3 regions of the Paenibacillus sp. FSL R5-0908 genome follow, and region 3 is predicted to be linked to each of the others. Evidence: riboswitches for the same ligand, from Rfam matches in the RefSeq annotation. Region 3 holds a riboswitch; each other region holds the start of a gene.
What was found. Region 3 has a riboswitch for cyclic di-GMP ahead of MKZ09_RS05395 (glycosyl hydrolase). Riboswitches for the same ligand answer to the same signal wherever they lie in the genome.

Region 1 (4,243 bases), 1.4 Mb from region 3:
CGGTAACATACTCAGTTCCTGTTATAGACGCTACATCAGCTCGAAGAATAACCTTCACACCTGCTTGTTCAAGGTTCTCTTTAAGGAGCTGTGAGGATTTCTCATCAAGCTGTCTGCCCATCAACCGGTGAAAAGCTTCGATCACCGTTACCTGATATCCAGCTTCATGCAGCGCCCAAGCGGTTTCGATTCCCTGCACTCCCCCACCGATTACGGCTACATGGCTGCCATCCTGCAGGTTTTCTTTCAATCTGTCCGCGTCGTTCATATCCCGGAGGGTATGAACATTGTTCAGGGCGAAGCCCTCAAGGGAGAGTGCACGATTCTTCGCTCCCATACACAATAAAAGCTTATGATAAGAAACACTCTGCCCATCTTCTGTCACAACTATTTGCCGGTCCGGGTGGACAGAACGGATTCGGGTCGAGGTTTTTACGGAGATACGGTTATCGCGGTACCATTTTTCCTTTTTAATCAGCACCTTCTCACTGTGCAGGTCGGTAAACAGCCCTTTGGTCAGCTTAATCCGGTTATAGGGCAGTTGACTTTCCTCCCCTAGGATCGAAATTTCCGATTCTGCGTCTTGATCACGGATGGCTTTGGCGGCATGGACGGCGGCTACTCCTCCGCCAACAATAACGTAATGTTTTGTCATCCTATGTTCCTCCTCCCTAAAATGAACTCAGCAGCAAATCCGAAACAAATTCAGCCGCATTTTTAATTTTTTGAACTTTCTCAGGCTCTTTCGGGGAAAATCTGATTCGTACAGGGAACTCTACATGTGTCATCCCCGTGGTTTTAATAACCTCAGATGTGCTTTGCACCGTCATGTTTGTTCCATTCAGATAATCCTGAATGACTTCAATGGCTTCACCACTCCAGCCGTAGGAGCCAAAGGCTGCAGCAAGTTTACCTTCCAGATTCATATTGTGCAATTCTTTCAGAATGTTCTCCAGGTTCCCAATCATGTCCGCGTATTTAGTGGAGCTGCCAATAAAGACCGCGTCCGCTGACGTTATGCTGTTCAGAATATCAGTGGCACTACTTTTATCTGCATCCCAGACCTCTGTCTCTATATTATTTTCCTGCAAGCAATCCTGTATGATTTTGGCCATCTTCTTGGTACTGTTTTTGATGGTGGTATATACGATGGTTGCCTTTTTTCCTTGCGTCGTTTCACGGCTCAACCGAATCAAGCATGGAAACAGGATCGTATTGGCCTTTAGAGTAAAAGGCCTCCCATTCCGTTTTCTCCAGTCCAAGCCAATACTGTGCATCAGGATCGATCGGCTCCCCGTCATCGTCGTAACCTGAAGAATCGTCTTCAGATTCATCGATAAGCTCACTTCCATCTACAAGATAGTAAAACTCCTTATCGTTAGCATACAAGCTGTAAGATGTTTCTAAAAGACTGCTAGCGACAGTGCCTGCTGCGGCAAAATTCGGCAGACGGCTGATATCCAGCTTCAGAGTGTTGGTGTTGCTGACACGCACCCCGCCGCTTTGAATATCCTGTTTTTTGGTCACATCCAGATGGAAATTCTTTATTGCTTTGGAGGCTGCTGTTACTTTGCTGATCATTTGATCCGCAGTTACTGCTGATGTTGTAGCTGCAGACACGACTCCAGGATTAGACATCCATCCGATCGTTCCGGACAGCAATAAAGCACCTACTGCCAAACTAGTACCTATTGTTTTGAAAAAACTGTTCATGTACTTCCCCTTTCGGCCCCTTGTGATAATGTAACGCCGTATAGGTCGAAATAATAAAAGAGCTCAAAATAGACTACATATTCTTAGAGCAATCCTTTATGCTTCATAAGACATCCCTATGGCGGCCTGGCGATCATTTCCTTCTGTCGAAAGGCTTTAGACCCATGGCTTTGTGTCATCATCTTTCGATGATTTTACCTTTAACGCGGACATTCAATTAGTTTTAATTAGATTACGGACGCATGTCCCACCGCTAATTTTATCATGGTTATAATTACCTGTAAACGACTTATCTTCCATTCGAATTCGCTATGATACTCAGAAGAAATACTACAATCAAAATGAAAAATGAACGATTACATACGCTTATAAGTCTTATTAATGAGAACAGCAAAGACAGGGGGTGCAGCAAAATGAGTGACCGGGAAATTTTCGAGCTCTATAAAGAACAAGTATATTATTTTTGTTACTACTTAATGAAAAATCAGGCAGATGCGGAGGATATTTCCCAAGAGGTATTTGTAAAAGTTATCTTAGCGGATAAGTCGAAGGTAAGAAACTTGAAATCTTGGATTTTACGAATAGCTTCAAATGAGTGCAACAGTGTGATCAAAAGGCGTAAGACGGGGTGGATGAAAGAAGTACGTAATTATTTACTATCCAGGTCTGAGGAATCAAACCCTGTAGAAAAACGTTTGGATCGACAAGAAACTAAAAAAGAATTACAAGGGTTATACAGTCAGCTTCCCGACAAAATCAGAATGGTAGTAGTCCTTCGTTTTATCAACGAATTGACTGTACCCGAGATCTCTAAAGTTATGAGCATACCCGAAGGAACTGTAAAATCCAGACTGAACAAGGGACTTAAAATACTAAATAGAATGGGTGGAACCCAACTAAAGGAGCTGAATAGTAATGAGTCTCTATCTTGAAAAAGATAAACATATTCCCCGACCGGATTATGATTTGATGTGGACTGCCATAGAACAAGAAGCATATAAACGTCAAAGAAATCTGTATGCCTCCCAGAATACTCCTAGGTCTAATAAAAAGGTTGTTCCTATCAGTATTGTCTTCTCTTGCCTCTTACTTGTAGCCATTCCTGTATTCGCTAGTATGACGATTAATTGGGATAAAATTGGTGGTCGAAGTGTGAGCAATGCATTAAATAACGGCATCGGTCAACAGTATAATCTTCAAACTTCCAGTTCAGGAGTAACAATGAATTTGAACGGTGTTGTAACTGATGGAGAAAAAATGAAAATGCTGTTATCACTTGATACTAACTCTGATCTATCCCAATATACTGGATTTGCTACAGAGGAAAACCTCATGACTAGTGAATCCGGTGCCAAGGCAAAGGTATACGGTTATTTAGAATACGATCCTGAAAGCCAGAAACTCATTGGAGTATATGAGACACCTGATACATTAAAGGATGATAAAAAGGACTACAGGTTTGAAGCTCGGAATCTCATTTTTTACCGTGATCGGAATATTCCCTTACAATCTAATCATAAAGCAGGGGAAACTATCGATACTGGAGTTAAGCAATATCCAAGCATTCAAATCGAATCCGTTCGACATGTTTCCAATCAAACCATTATCCGTTACAAAGTCGCTGCATCACCATCTGACTTAGGACGGGGTAACCCCCATTTGGTAGTTAGTACTGGTGGTCAAGAGAATGAAGCAATTCCAACCATCATGCCTAACGAAGGATCGGATTTATTTATTGAACAGGTTTTCAATATAACTGAATCAGATTGGAAGGAAGCTAGTCTTCATTTTAGTTACATTGAAGAAGCGAAACGATTTTCAGGTACGTGGAAGTTCGATTTTAAAGCAGATGGACAAAAAGCAAGTGAGGCGATTTACACTAAGAAACTGTATAACAATCCTGAATTTCAAGAAAAGACCGGTATAACCTTAGATCAGCTAGTCGTTACCCCTTTGGATATCCAAATTCTAATAGATGAAAATGATTCTCTTAAAAAAGGAATTGTCCACTATAATACCGCTCAGTTGGTTATAGGTGATCAAACAATCACTGGGGGTTGGAATTTGAAGGGAGATCATTCCGAAAGCTACCAGCATTTATTTCAATTCGAATCTCCGGAATGGTATAACGACTGGTCCGATGTTCCAATGAAACTTATATTAAAGGATGCTGTCATTGAGAAACGTGATACTACTAAGAATTGGATCACTATAAACAAACCTAAAGAAGAAAAGCAGTTCACTTCACTTGATGTCGATGGGTTAAAAATTGAATTCACTTACTATACTGAGGGGGAAAATTTGATTGTCGAATCAACATCCAAATCTTCTGGCTTCAAAAGCGTTAACCAAACTACGTTATGGATTAATGGCAAAGAAGTTGTGCCAGAAATTACACCTAAGGGCATGATATCTACAGGAACTAATATTGATAACTACAAAGATATCCCTTTCGACGAAAAAATCGAACTGAACCCTGGTATCTATAAATATAGCGATCCTAGCCGGAACGAGGAAATTAAACTTTAAT
Region 2 (4,243 bases), 370 kb from region 3:
TCTTCGCGTTGCTTCGAATTAAACCACATACTCCACTGCTTGTGCGGGTCCCCGTCAATTCCTTTGAGTTTCAGTCTTGCGACCGTACTCCCCAGGCGGAGTGCTTACTGTGTTAACTTCGGCACCAAGGGTATCGAAACCCCTAACACCTAGCACTCATCGTTTACGGCGTGGACTACCAGGGTATCTAATCCTGTTTGCTCCCCACGCTTTCGCGCCTCAGCGTCAGTTACAGCCCAGAAAGTCGCCTTCGCCACTGGTGTTCCTCCACATATCTACGCATTTCACCGCTACACGTGGAATTCCACTTTCCTCTTCTGTACTCAAGCCACCCAGTTTCCAGTGCGACCTCAGGTTGAGCCCAAGGTTTAAACACCAGACTTAAATAGCCGCCTGCGCGCGCTTTACGCCCAATAATTCCGGACAACGCTTGCCCCCTACGTATTACCGCGGCTGCTGGCACGTAGTTAGCCGGGGCTTTCTTCTCAGGTACCGTCACTCCGGTAGCAGTTACTCTACCGGACGTTCTTCCCTGGCAACAGAGCTTTACGATCCGAAAACCTTCATCACTCACGCGGCGTTGCTCCGTCAGGCTTTCGCCCATTGCGGAAGATTCCCTACTGCTGCCTCCCGTAGGAGTCTGGGCCGTGTCTCAGTCCCAGTGTGGCCGTTCACCCTCTCAGGTCGGCTACGCATCGTCGCCTTGGTGGGCCGTTACCCCACCAACTAGCTAATGCGCCGCAGGCCCATCCCTCAGTGACAGATTGCTCCGTCTTTCATTCTTCTCTCAGGAGAAAAAAGAAATTATCCGGTATTAGCTACCGTTTCCGGTAGTTATCCCAGTCTGAAGGGCAGGTTGCCTACGTGTTACTCACCCGTCCGCCGCTAAGTTACTTTGAAAGCAAGCTTTCAAAGTAACTCCGCTCGACTTGCATGTATTAGGCACGCCGCCAGCGTTCGTCCTGAGCCAGGATCAAACTCTCCAATTAGTATTGAAAAGAGCGATATGCTCATTTTGAAACATCTGACGAGAAAATTAATTCTCTAATTTTGGATTTCACTTGCGTGATTTCCTACTCACTCGTTGTTCAGTTTTCAAAGATCAAGTTCTCGTTGGCGCCGTTTAATGTCTCAGCAGCAACTCTTATAATATATCATGTTGTTTTCAGAAATGCAAGCTTTATTTTTCGAAGCTTTTTATCAGCCTCGTCTGTATCGCCTGTACGCTGTCTAACAACGCTTACCTATAATACCCCAACTATTAATAGAAAAGCAACCCCTAATATAAAAATAAACAACTAGCTTAATGATTAAGCTAGTTGTTTATTTAATATCGTTATGATTCTAGCGATTAATTTAATAGTATTTTGCCGCAGTATATTTGCTCGAGGCTTTAATTAAATCAGTTTTCTTATCGCTCTTTGCAAGTCCTGCATCCACTGTAGTATCAATGGTAACCCACTTCCCATTAAGCAACACTTCATTCCATGCATGATATTGCGTAACGTAGCTTGTATTCCCCATTACCAACTTAGCAGGAACATCTACACTCCGCAGCATTGCGGCAAAAAGAGAAGCGTAATCATAGCAAATCCCTTTTTTAGTAGTCAATGTCTTATCGATGCTTGGAATATAATCAGTAGTTACACTATTAGCAAGAGAGTAATCATATTGTACATTCGCAACTACATAGTTATAGATCGCTTTAACTTTCTCTTCGTCTGTTGTTTTGCCTTGTACTAATTGTTTAGCTTTGACAATCGCTTTATCAGAAGAACTCCATTTCACATTCTGTACGGAGCCCAAATATACGGAATTCGAGTCACTCATGGTTACGTCTACTACTTCGGAATATAACGCTTTGTATTTATTGCCGGTTGTGTTCTCCAGAACAGAAACCTTATAAGTCCCATTTCCTTGTTGCAAAGGGAAGTCCTCAGCTTGTCCAGAAGCATACAAGTTATAAGTATAGCTGCTGTTATCTTTGGTGATCATGAGTTTGATTCTTTTATCTTTCGGAATATCATAGTTAATACCAATAACACCTTGAGCCACTTTGGATGTAATCAACCAGCTGGCATCTGCACTTGCAGCTTGAGCTGTACTTACCGGAACTGAAGTCATTAAGACGAACAACGCCACCAGCATAAAATAAACCTTTTTCACGGATAAAACTCCTTTCGGTAGCTGGCTGCCATCCTTTCGGGAAGGCCCTTTAGCTTTGCGTCCCTACCTTTCGATAGGTTTGCCGTTATCGTATAAGCTCTATCTGTTCTAGCTTTACTAGATATAATTGATAGAATCCATTTGAAACAAACAAAAAAAGCCTCTTCATTCGGTAGCTGGCTGCCATCCTTTCGGGAAAAGGCCCTTTAGCTTTGCGTCCCTACCTTTCGGAAGGTTTGCCGTTATCGTGTTTAGCTTTTATAGTATAATACTATCATATTTATAGATGTGAACAAGACCTAATTTACTAGATTACCCATTATTTTATAGATATCTCCCGGTATTTGTGTTTTCTTGTCATTCACTATTCTCATTTTGTTAATTTGGCATGAACAATCAGCCGATGCGTTGGATTCACTAGCGGATCACATGTAATTAAAGTAAGAATCTTATCCTTGTCATTCCCGTCAAGAACAGAGACATCACTCGGATCTACAACAGAAATATCATACACCTCATAGTTAAACACCAGATCACTAGTCTTTACCGTGATGACATCCCCCACAACAACCTCATTCAATCTGTTAAACAAACGACCCGTAGTTCTAGCCCGATGCGCCGCGATTGCAGCATTTCCGATCTCTCCAAGGGGTGCCGTTTCTTTCATATGGGCTGCAGCATGTTTCATATTAGCTTTTGTAGCCCCTTCTAATACAGGCAGCTTCAATTCAATCTTATCGATTTCAATTAGTGCGATTACCTTGCCACCGACTTCAATCTCCGGTTCAGGCTTTTCTGTCTCTTGGGGTTGGGGCTGTGCCTGGGCATCCAGAACCGATTCCTCTGCTAACAGCTGAGTAACTTCAGCATACCTGCTCTTCAAATCTGGTTGGGGTGCACTATCGGCAGTGCTTAGTTCAGCCGTTTCTAATAACTTCTCCTGCTGCCTGTCGTTGTACCATTCGTTAGCTGTCGGATATAACATGATAAGTATCCCAGCCAGTATGAGTAGATAGGAGAATTTACGCAATGTTATTCACCTCCGTATATTGTTTTTATGGATATATACAAATCAAGCAGAAACAGTTACTTGCCTTTAAGCATAGCAACTCCTTCTGCCTGAAATTAATGTTTAAAATACCCATTTACGACTTCCAAAGAAATTGATGATCACCGTGATAAAGGTAACCAGCACCTTAGAGATCAAGACTTGAATACCTAGTTTGTCTGTCAACAGATGCATTAACAGCAGTGATATTCCGAGAACTACCAGATTCAGCACGATAAACTTGACCAGCTGCACGCGGTCGAAGCCTTCTTTATTCCCCCGGTTGCGATCACGAAAGGTAACTTTTTTATTCAAAATAAAGCTATTCGCCGTACCTGCACTATAGGAGATCACCTGCGCCAATGCGTATACCATCCCTAGTGAATTCAACAATGTAAAAATCACAAAATCAATCAGCGTATTGAGTAAACCTACGGCATTAAATTTGAGGAACTGTATGAATGCAGCGCGCAAGTTCTTATCTGACATCATTGTGATCCTTCCGGCGGTCCAGTTGTTCTTCGTTCTGGTAGCCTTTAGTCTCACTAACAATATATAGCGGTCTATCTTTAGACTCGTCATAAATCCGTCCGATATACTCCCCAATCACACCCAACAGCATCAGAACGATACCGTTAAAGAGCAGATTGACGCCTACAATGGAAGCCCAGCCCGGAACCGTCCAGGAGGTGAAAAATATCCTTTGAAACAAGACGAAAAATAAATAGAGAAAGCTAGAGAATGAAAGGAAGAATCCAATATACGTAGCAATCTTAAGCGGCTTATGTGAAAAAGAGGTGATGCCATCTAACGCAAAACGAATCATTTTCTTCAGCGGATATTTGGTTTCTCCGGCAAAACGTTCTTCCCGTTCATATTCCACCATAGTCTGCTTGAAGCCAACCCAGCTCACCAAACCTCGGACATAACGGTTCTTTTCTTTAAGTCCCCGCAGGACATCACATACCTTACGGTCAATAAGACGGAAATCGCCTGTATCCGTAGGAATATCCACACTTGTCATACTGC
Region 3 (4,243 bases):
TCCAAAATTCTCCTCCGCCACTTCGTTCCCTTATTTTAAGTTTCTAAGCAATTTATATAGTTAGTGTACTCTGATTGTTTATCGCAGCAGCAGTAGCAGTAGCACTTATTGTTGTCATTGTCTCTGTCTCTGTGGTGGCAACTAGTCTTGCTCTTTTAGTTGCAGTTGTTCTTGCAGTTGCTGCTGCCTCCATAGGAGCAGAAGCAAATCTTTAGAAAAACGTGCTGCCTTCCGGCTGGTACAGCCCGGTGCAGTACGGTTCAAGCATTTAGAGGAAGTTGGTTAGGTAAAGAACGGAAAGGGAATTTGGAACTGTAGAAACGGAGTGTTCGCCTTTATCCTCGGATTTCTACCGCGAGAAGCGGTCCAATCAGGAAATCTGAGGATAACAGCGATCGGAAGTCCAAAATCCCTTGGAGTGGTTCATACCTAATAAATTTTTAAAAAAATGCATCCGCTCGAACTAAGGCTAAGCGGAAGCTATACGTTTTGATAACAATTCCATTATGCTCGATTTCCATAATTCAAGGAGGGTTCATTCTATGAAAATGGTACTTCTATCAGGCGGTTCAGGTAAACGGTTATGGCCGTTGTCCAACGACTCACGTTCAAAGCAATTTCTAAAGGTACTTGAAAGCCCTCAAGGTGAACCGGAATCTATGGTACAACGTGTCTGGAGACAGCTGGAGGAAGCAGGGATGGCAGAATCATCTTATCTGGCCACCGGCCGCGGCCAAGTAGAAATGATCCAAAGCCAATTGGGAAGTCATGTGCCGATTATCGTCGAACCGGAGCGTCGGGATACTTTTCCGGCTATCGCCTTAACAGCTACCTATCTTTATTCAGTGGCAGGTGTTTCTCCAGCGGAGACGGTAGCAATATTGCCTGTTGACCCTTATGTAGAAGCATCCTTTTTCGATACCATAGCTATGCTTGAGGGGACCATGCTGGAAAGTGGAGCAAATCTGGCACTAATGGGTGTTGTTCCTGAACATGCCTCAGAGAAATACGGATATATTATTCCTACCACCGAAGAGGCGGGGGAAAATGGTTTTATGAAGGTAAGTCACTTTCAAGAGAAACCAGACCGCATACAAGCAGAACAGCTCATCGAGCAAAATGCCTTGTGGAATTGCGGAGTGTTTGCTTTCCGCTTAGGGTACTTGTTAGATATTTTGCAGCGTAAAGGGTTGCCTTTAGGATATGAAGAATTGCAGAAGCAGTATAAGCTATTGTCTTCCATCAGCTTTGATTATGAAGTGGTGGAGAAAGAAGAACATATTGTAGTGCAGCCGTATGATGGATTCTGGAAGGATCTTGGAACGTGGAATACGCTGACAGAGGAAATGAGCAGCAAGCATGTAGGAAAAGGTTTTGTGACGGCGGATTCTGAGGGGACTTGCTTGATTAATGAGCTGGATATTCCGATTACGGTAATTGGTGCGAAGGATCTGATCATTGCGGCTAGCCCGGATGGGATTCTAGTTACTCATAAAGCTGAGAGCCCACGGATTAAAGAAGTGCTGAAAACCTTTGAACAGAGACCGATGTACGAGGAACGCCGTTGGGGCCATTACAAAGTTATCGATTATGTGAAATATGATGAAGGCAATGAAGTGCTGACCAAACGGATTTTTATATCCGAGGGGAATAATATCAGCTATCAATTACATCGCAAGCGTAGTGAAATTTGGACAATCGTTAGCGGCGAAGCAAGTATTGTGCTGAATGAGAAAAAACATAATGTGAAGGCTGGGGACGTGGTACGTATACCTGAAGGAACGAAGCACGCGATCCTTGCTTTGACGGATGTTGAGTTTATAGAAGTACAGACAGGTTCTGAATTAGTTGAAGAAGATAACATACGTATTACTTTAGACTGGAATGATATAGAACTACAACAATTCATTTCATAGGTCTAACCTATCTATTTAACCAATTGAAAATTTCTTGAAACAGGTAAAATGACTCAATTATCAAAAAAAGTCATAAAAACACTAAATATATCATTAATTGTCGTCGATACTTACGGTAAGAGAGAATATTTCTCTTAAATTGAAAAGGCAAACCTATCGAAAGGTAGGGACGCAAAGCTATAGGGCCTTCGAAAGAGTGGCAGCCTGGCTACCGAAAGGGAGATTATTTTGAAAGCTTACCGTACGTATCGATTGTTTGGTGCATTTCTGTCACTCGTCCTGTTTCTGACTGCACTTCCGCTTGCTGTTGGAATTTCGCCGTCTGTTGTCATAGCTGCTTCAAATTCTGGAACGCCAGTTACCCCAGGTGCCTCACCTGAAGCCGTAAAGCTGCTTAACTATTTTTACTCGATCTCAGGAAAAGGTATTATTGCCGGTCAACATGACTATTTAGAAAGTCCAGATGAAATTAACAATATGCTGAAGGGAACCAGCGGACAATATGCGGCTCTTCACGGTTATGAAATGGGTGCGATCAGTGGTCAGTCCGAAGCAACGATGGCTTGGCAACGTCAAAATGTGGTGAACAGCGCCATCAACTGGAATAAAGCGGGCGGGATCGTAGCTATGACTTTTCATGCTAACCTGCCGGGCACCTCTTATGACTGGGATAATGTAAAAAAAACACTTAGCCAGAGTGAGTTCGATAGTTACGTTACACCGGGTACCAAGCAATATAACAATCTGATCGCTGAGCTTGATAAGGTGGCAGTCTCTTTAAAAAGCTTGCGCGATGCCAATGTTCCGGTGCTTTGGAGACCCTATCATGAAATGAACGGGAACTGGTTCTGGTGGGGGAAGAAAAATAACTTTTCTAAACTATGGAATATTATGTATGACCGTTTTGTTAACGTTCATAAATTAAATAATTTGTTATGGGTATGGAGTCCGAATGCTCCCAATGTTTGGTCAGATCCTTATGCGCTAACTTATCCAGGTGCTGATAGAGTAGATATTCTGGCAGCAGATATATATGAAAATGATTACCAGCAAAAATACTATGACAGCTTATTGAGTCTAGCCGCAGGCAAACCGATTGCGATCGGGGAGAATGGTGAAATGCCTAATCTGGAGAAGCTTCAGCAATCGCAAAGTAAATGGACGTACATGATGAGCTGGGGAAAAATGCTTTACGAGAATAACAGTTCAGACACAATCAAAACATTTATGAATAGCAACTATACCCTGACCAGAGATAAATTAAATACGGGTCTGGCACCGACACCTAGCGCCGCCCCAGCGCCGGCACCTTCCGAAGAAGAGGGGGAGGCAGCAATTCCTCTCGCGAAGGGGCTTGCAGGAGAGTATTACAACAACATGCAATTGTCGGGAGCAGCAGCTCTTAACAGAACTGATGCAATAATCGATTTCAATTGGCGGCAAGGCTCGCCGGATGCCGCCCTCGGGATTGATCGGTTCTCCATACGTTGGAGCGGTAAAATTAAGCCATTATATAATGAGCAATATACATTTTACACTACCTCAGATGATGGCATCCGTGTCTGGGTGAATGGGGAATCCCTTATTGATAGTTGGACTAAGCAAAGTGGTACTGAGCGTAAGGGCACTATAACGCTGAAGGCTGGCCAGCTATATGATATCAAGGTGGAGTATTACGAGAATGAAGGCGATGCGAGAGTCCGCTTGATGTGGGAAAGTGCTAGTCAAGCTAAAGAGACAGTACCAGCAAGTGCACTTTTTCTTCCGGATGTCTCCTGATTGATGAAAATTAAAGGTCGATCCTTAGTGGCTCTGCGTTATTGCAGAGCTACTAAGCTATAGTCCTCATTAGGTCAGAAGACGATTGTCCGATAACAGGTATGTTTTTAACACCTGTGGAGGCAGTACAGCTACCGAAAGGAGGATTTATTTGCTTAAATATTATAAGAAAAACAGATTGTTGTTTACTATGTTACCGGTGTTTATTATTTTTTCCTTGCTGCCTTGGGGAGAGGTTAAAAGTCTTCCGAAGGCTATGAGTGTTTCTTCCTCCCTACCTCCGGCTATACCAAGTAATCCTTCGGCTTCTGAAGAAGCCAAGCAACTGCTGAGTAATTTGGTGAATCTACGTGGCAAAGGGATCTTGTCCGGCCAACATGATTATCTAGAAAGTCCAGATGAACTGGTTCATAAGCTGAAGAATACTTCGGGACAAAATGCTGTTCTACATGGTTATGAATTAGGGGCGATTAATAATCAATCCGCAGGGACAATCGCAGAACAGCGGCAAGCTGTTATAGACAGTGCAATTGAATGGCATCAAGAGG

Region 1: it holds a riboswitch for cyclic di-GMP, as region 3 does, so the genes downstream of both, MKZ09_RS11395 (hypothetical protein) here and MKZ09_RS05395 (glycosyl hydrolase) in region 3, are expected to answer to the same signal.
Region 2: it holds a riboswitch for cyclic di-GMP, as region 3 does, so the genes downstream of both, MKZ09_RS03850 (transglutaminase-like domain-containing protein) here and MKZ09_RS05395 (glycosyl hydrolase) in region 3, are expected to answer to the same signal.

What each region holds. Positions count from the first base shown of each region.
Region 1 is NZ_JBBOUV010000001.1:2,611,763-2,616,005, reverse strand. Features, by position in the region: gene MKZ09_RS11405 (NAD(P)/FAD-dependent oxidoreductase) at 1-655, opposite strand, end outside; partial or broken gene MKZ09_RS11400 (flavodoxin domain-containing protein) at 672-1,187, opposite strand; gene MKZ09_RS11395 (hypothetical protein) at 1,177-1,581, opposite strand; cyclic di-GMP riboswitch class I at 1,831-1,922, opposite strand; gene MKZ09_RS11390 (RNA polymerase sigma factor) at 2,127-2,645, shown strand; gene MKZ09_RS11385 (DUF4179 domain-containing protein) at 2,629-4,242, shown strand.
Region 2 is NZ_JBBOUV010000001.1:841,963-846,205, reverse strand. Features, by position in the region: rRNA gene MKZ09_RS03855 (16S ribosomal RNA) at 1-989, opposite strand, end outside; gene MKZ09_RS03850 (transglutaminase-like domain-containing protein) at 1,357-2,166, opposite strand; cyclic di-GMP riboswitch class I at 2,180-2,260, opposite strand; cyclic di-GMP riboswitch class I at 2,335-2,417, opposite strand; gene MKZ09_RS03845 (class D sortase) at 2,537-3,196, opposite strand; gene MKZ09_RS03840 (GtrA family protein) at 3,299-3,706, opposite strand; gene MKZ09_RS03835 (glycosyltransferase family 2 protein) at 3,693-4,243, opposite strand, start outside.
Region 3 is NZ_JBBOUV010000001.1:1,212,506-1,216,748, forward strand. Features, by position in the region: gene MKZ09_RS05390 (sugar phosphate nucleotidyltransferase) at 543-1,916, shown strand; cyclic di-GMP riboswitch class I at 2,053-2,132, shown strand; gene MKZ09_RS05395 (glycosyl hydrolase) at 2,145-3,695, shown strand; gene MKZ09_RS05400 (glycosyl hydrolase) at 3,847-4,243, shown strand, end outside.